DNA from 2 places in the Pseudoalteromonas sp. R86517 genome. Region 1 is predicted to be linked to the other one. Evidence: predicted binding sites of a transcription regulator. Region 1 holds the regulator's gene; the other holds the start of a gene.
The links. Region 1 encodes sigma-54, which starts transcription at its own class of promoters, with help from an activator protein. Its sites were predicted from a motif close to GTTGGCACGNNNNTNGNNT; they were not measured.
Positions count from the first base shown of each region.

Region 2: a site for sigma-54 is predicted at 1,569-1,587, ahead of SJY38_RS11535 (DUF1328 domain-containing protein). Genes of this name have one in related genera too.

Region 1 is NZ_JAXHCB010000001.1:279,582-282,717, reverse strand. Features, by position in the region: gene lptA (lipopolysaccharide transport periplasmic protein LptA) at 1-309, shown strand, start outside; gene lptB (LPS export ABC transporter ATP-binding protein) at 306-1,031, shown strand; gene SJY38_RS01260 (RNA polymerase factor sigma-54) at 1,101-2,600, shown strand; gene hpf (ribosome hibernation promoting factor) at 2,628-2,915, shown strand; gene SJY38_RS01250 (PTS sugar transporter subunit IIA) at 2,920-3,136, shown strand, end outside.
Region 2 is NZ_JAXHCB010000001.1:2,552,437-2,555,572, reverse strand. Features, by position in the region: gene SJY38_RS11555 (aspartate kinase) at 1-156, shown strand, start outside; gene csrA (carbon storage regulator CsrA) at 246-437, shown strand; gene SJY38_RS11545 (YcxB family protein) at 488-955, opposite strand; gene SJY38_RS11540 (hypothetical protein) at 1,112-1,303, opposite strand; gene SJY38_RS11535 (DUF1328 domain-containing protein) at 1,356-1,529, opposite strand; gene SJY38_RS11530 (OadG family protein) at 2,058-2,303, shown strand; gene oadA (sodium-extruding oxaloacetate decarboxylase subunit alpha) at 2,313-3,136, shown strand, end outside.

The DNA of each region.
Region 1 (3,136 bases):
AACAAACAACTCCTTATTGCCACTGGCAGCCCAGCCTACTTCGAAGAAAAACAAGACGACGGTACCGTAATGAGTGCCAGCGCAAACGAAGTACGTTACGACGTAGCAAAGCGCTTTTTAACGCTTGTTGGCGATGCTGAAGTCGCACAAGCCGGTCAAAAAATTAATGCTAAAAGTATTACCTACGACATGCAGCAGCAGCTTATTAGCGCAGAAAAAGACGAAAACTCTACGGATCGTGTCCATACAATTTTAGTGCCTGTTGAAGCAAAAATTAAAGAAAAAACAGGTAACGAAGGTCAACCATGAGCACCTTAAAAGCAGAACTATTAGCAAAAAGCTATAAAGGCCGCCAAGTTGTAAAAAATGTAGGCCTTGAAGTAGAAGCCGGCAGCATTGTTGGCTTATTGGGCCCTAATGGCGCAGGTAAAACCACCACCTTTTACATGATTGTAGGGTTAGTACCTAGCGACAAAGGTAAAATTTCTATTGATGATAACGACATTACGTTATTACCTATGCACAGCCGCGCCCGCTTAGGCATTGGCTATTTGCCGCAAGAGTCATCAATATTTAGAAAGCTGACAGTTTATCAAAACTTAATGGCTATTTTAGAAACGCGTAAAGAGCTCAATAAAGCCGCACGAGAAGAAACGCTTAACAACTTACTTGATGAATTTAGTATTCAGCATATTCGCGATAGCCAAGGTATGGCGCTTTCTGGTGGTGAACGCCGCCGTGTAGAAATTGCCAGAGCACTGGCAGCAAACCCTAAATTTATTTTATTGGATGAGCCTTTTGCTGGTGTTGATCCGATTTCAGTGTTAGATATAAAGAAAATAATAGAGCATCTTAAAAACCGTGGCATTGGCGTATTAATTACCGATCACAATGTAAGAGAAACCCTTGATGTTTGTGAAAAAGCCTACATTGTTTCTCATGGGGAGCTAATTGCATCTGGCACCCCAGAACACGTATTAAATGACAAAACTGTACGCGATGTTTATTTAGGCGAGCAATTTAGGCTGTAACATTTAAGCCACACCTACAAGCATCTGCTAATATTAATTATAACAACATAAAAGGATTGTTAGAGATACATGAGGCAATCATTACAGCTGCGCATGGGCCAGCAACTTACAATGACTCCACAATTGCAACAAGCGATTCGCTTGCTGCAGCTCAGTACATTGGATCTCCAGCAAGAAATACAAGAAGCACTTGATAGCAACCCGCTATTAGAAGTAGAAGAGCAAGATTACACGGAAGAGTCGGCTGGAAAAAATGAACAAAAAGCAGATACGGATGATGTAACCGTAAGCGCATCGGCTGACGATACAACCAGCGAGTACGAGCAAGACAGTGGCGAAGCTTTAAATAAAGACACCGTTAGCGATGATATGGCAATGGATGTAACTTGGGATGAGTACATGAGCGCAGCCCCTGCTGCATCCTCAGGCCCAATGCCAGAAGATGAGTCTATTTATCAAGGTGCCTCTACTGAAACGCTACATGAGTATTTAATGTGGCAGCTTCAGCTTACTCCTTTTAGCCCAACTGACGAAGCCATTGCTATTGCCATTGTAGAAGCTGTAGATGACTCGGGTATTTTAACGCTAAGTTGCGAAGAAATTTTAGAAAGCTTTAACCAAGAAAACGATGACGAAGTTGAAGTTGAACTTGATGAAATAGAAGCCGTTTTAAAACGTATTCAGCTATTTGACCCTGTAGGTATAGCCGCGCGCAGTTTACAAGAGTGCTTGTGCATTCAGCTAAACCAGTTTGATAAAGACACCCCTTTTATAGAACAAACAAAAATGATCTTAACCGATCACATTGATCTATTAGCGGCACGCGACTATCGTACATTAATGAAAAAGACTAAGCTTAAAGAAGACGAGCTTAAAGAGGTCATGACCCTAATACATACCCTCAACCCAAAACCTGCAGATACAATAGTAAGGGAAGAGTCGGAGTATGTAATACCGGATGTGTCGGTTAAAAAAATAAAAGGCCGCTGGGTGGTAGAGCTAAACCCAGATAGCATGCCAAAAATACGCGTAAATAGTCAGTACGCGGCTATGTCACGTACCGTAAAATCAAGTGGTGATAGCCAGTTTATTCGTTCTCACTTACAAGAAGCTAAATGGTTTATAAAAAGCCTTGAAAGCAGAAACGACACGCTGCTTAAGGTAACAAACTGTATTGTAAAACAGCAACAGGCATTTTTTGAACATGGCCCAGAAGCCATGAAGCCAATGGTTTTAAACGATGTTGCTGAGATGGTAGAAATGCATGAATCGACAATTTCGCGTGTTACAACACAAAAATATATGCATACGCCACGTGGTATTTTTGAGCTTAAGTATTTTTTCTCAAGCCACGTAAGCACAGAAAACGGCGGAGAGTGTTCATCAACCGCAATACGTGCCCTAATTAAAAAGCTAATTGCCGCGGAAAACTCAGCTAAACCATTGAGTGATAGTAAAATTGCGGATATATTGGCAGAGCAAGGAATTAAAGTAGCTAGACGCACAATAGCAAAATACCGTGAATCGCTAGCTATTCCACCGTCAAATCAGAGAAAGAGTTTGATATAAGACGTAAAAAACAAAGAGGAAATGCTTATGCAACTAAACCTAACTGGTCGTCACGTAGAAGTAACTGATTCACTTAGAGACTATGTAAATAATAAATTTGCAAAGCTAGAAAGGCACTCAGATCATATTAGCAATGTGCATGTCATTCTCGATGTAGAAAAACTCAACCAAAAAGCAGAAGCGACTATTCATGTAAGTGGCGCAGATTTATTTGCCTCAACAGAGCACCAAGATATGTATGCCGCTATAGACTCGTTGATTGACAAGCTCGATCGTCAAGTCATAAAACATAAAGAGAAGCTTGCTAGACACTAATATTATGAAATTAAGTACATTAGTATGCCAGGACTGCAGCAAAGCTGCGGTCCTTTTTAGTAGTAAAAAAAGAATTTTAGAGTTTATCAGTGAGCTTGCTCATGAAAAGCTCCCCTACTTACCACAACAAGATATTCTTAATGCGCTGGCAAGCAGAGAAAAGCTAGGCAGTACTGGTATTGGCCGGGGTATCGCCATTCCTCATGGCAGAATGGGTGGCG
Region 2 (3,136 bases), 2.3 Mb from region 1:
GTAGCGCATCAATTTTTTGATGCATTGGCGCAAGAAGGCATACACATAGTTTTAGTATCGACGTCTGAAATCAAGGTATCGGTTTTAATTGACGAGAAGTATTTAGAACTAGCAGCAAGAGCGTTACACTCAGAATTTTTAACAGAAAATGGATAGTTTGGGAGTTTTTACTTACTTTTCAATCAATTTTTCATTAAAATGGTCAAGCGGAATCTTATAATTTATTGGAACATGGGAGCAAGAGAATGCTAATACTAACTCGTAGAGTAGGTGAAACCCTAATGATTGGTGACGAAGTAACTGTTACTGTATTAGGTGTTAAAGGAAATCAAGTTCGAATTGGTGTTAACGCACCTAAAGACGTTTCAGTGCATCGTGAAGAGATTTACATGCGTATACAAGCTGAAAAGTCTAACCCTAATCCGGGCAATGCTTAATCAACACGTATACTTAGCTGAGTAATGCACTTAGCTATACCAAAAGCCACTCACTGAGTGGCTTTTTTGTTTATAAAATCGCGCATTTCATCGGTTAATACACTGCTAGAAATATATTGCATACCTTTATTATGGTGCACTAAGTAGCCGTGGTTGGTTTTAATAATATGGGTTATTTCTGCCCACTTAAATGTATGGCTTTTATAGTGGTTTTCGGTGCTAATAGCGTCATCGGTAAACGAAAGAGTAACCTCTGAGCCCGAAGCACGACTAAACATTTGGCGCGTAACCCACCAAGGCCTACGGTAATAAAAGGCAACGCATTCTAATACACCTAGCATTATTAAAAATGTACCTAGGTAATGATCGTCCATAGCGTAAATACTAATTAAACCTAAGCACACCAGTAATGCCAGCAAAAAATACTTTGGCTTAGCTGCTTTACTATAAGAGTGGGACTCGTCAAAGCATTCGTAGTAGTAGGGTTTATCGAGTGTGTAAGTGGTGGTCAGTGCCATAATTGCTAATAAGTAATAGTTTTCGCTATTTTAACAAGCTAGCGTAAAAATCACACCCGTTAATGTAGGCTATGCATTATAAGAGTTAGAAGCCGCTTTTTATTAGCGCACAAAAAAACGGCTTATTAAAAGCCGTTTTTTACGTTACCAAACAGATTAACAGTTAGTTTCTTCTGCGTTAACGCCTTCTTTTACATTTTCACATGCATCTTCAACAGAGTTTTGCACGTCAGTTACTGCTTCATCAATACGCTCACCTGCTTCTTCTGCGTGGTTGTCTTCACAACCCATCATAAAGAAACCTGCAAATACGGCGATTAGTGCTGCTTTTAAAGTTGTTGAGTTCATAATGTAATTCCTTGTATATGTTGATTGTTTAGTGTTTTAAGTATGTTAGTAGCTACCTGGGCGATTTACCGCGCAGCGCACCTGAAACTAAAGAAATCACTAAAAGTACTAAAAAGATAAAGAATATAATTTTTGCTATACCAGCTGCGGCACCTGCGATACCACCAAAACCTAACACTGCAGCGATTAAAGCAATAACTAAAAATGTAATTGTCCAGCGTAACATTGTTTTCTCCTTGGTTATCAAATTCGTTCGAAAGTAATAATGCCAGTTGCGTGCCAGAGTTTAATTTTATTAATTTTCAATATGTTATGGTTTTTTGAACGAAGGTTGTAAATTTAGGATTGGTAAGTTTTACGTTTAACGATGTAACTTATTCACACTATTGTAAAGAGAGTGAAAAAATAAATATTTTTTGTGCGCTGCTTTACTAGTCTTGGTAAGACCAATTTACATTTTAGCCCAAGCTGATTTTTTACCTGCCGTTTAACTTACTATTTTTTATGATTTTTAAGTTGTTTTGGGTTTAACCATATAACCTTTGCCTATAACGGTTATTTTTATCATCTATATCTAAGCTAATTTAACCCTGTATTAGCTATGTTAACTATTGTGGCTGTATGTTAGTTTAATTTTAATTGGTTTTACCAATTGACAGGTGGTGGACAAAGTTAAAAGTTTTGTTATCATTCGGTGAATAATTATTTAAATAAAGCGGTTTTTTATATCGCTATATAGTGCAGGGGGAGAAAAATGGATATAGGAGCTGTACTCACAACCGCAGGTAGCTTGATGCTTACGGGCATGGTGGGCGTGTTTGTATTTCTTTCAATATTGATTGGTGCTGTGTCACTCATGTCTAACTTGGTTGCTCGTTTTGACGAGGCTGAAGTTGCAATACCGGTTAAATCACCATCTTTAAAATCTCAAGGTGTGCCAAACGAGCACATCGCTGCTATTAGTGCTGCCATTGCTCAGTACAAATCAAATAATAAATAAGAGGCACACATGGCTAAATTAAAATTAACAGAACTTGTTTTACGCGATGCTCATCAGTCTTTACTTGCAACCCGTATGCGCTTAGATGACATGCTACCTATTGCTAGCAAACTTGATGATGCCGGTTATTGGTCTATTGAGTCGTGGGGCGGCGCTACGTTTGACTCGTGTATTCGTTATTTAGGTGAAGATCCGTGGGAGCGTATTCGTGCCCTTAAAAAAGCAATGCCCAATACTAAACAGCAAATGCTATTACGTGGGCAAAATTTATTGGGTTACCGCCACTATGCCGATGACGTGGTAGAAAAGTTTGTAGAGCGTGCCCACAAAAATGGTGTAGATGTATTTCGTATTTTTGACGCCATGAACGATGTGCGTAACTTAGAAACGGCAATTAAAGCGGCTGTAAAAGTAGGAGCACACGCACAAGGCACTATTTCTTATACTGTAAGCCCTGTGCATACCCTTGATATGTGGTTAACCCTTGCAAAACAGCTAGAGGATTTAGGTTGTCACTCTATTTGTATTAAAGATATGGCAGGCTTATTAAAACCATACGATGCAGAGCAACTTATTAAAGGGCTAAAAGAAACCGTTTCTATCCCTATTGCTATGCAGTGCCATGCAACCACAGGTTTAAGTACCGCTACGTATCAAAAAGCCATTGATGCAGGTATTGATATGCTTGATACCGCAATTTCTTCAATGAGTATGACTTACGGTCATTCAGCTACAGAAACCATTGTAGCGATTGTTGAAGGAACGCCCCGCGATACCGAATTAGATTTAAACCAGCTAGAAGAAATAGCGGCTTACTTTAGAGATGTACGTAA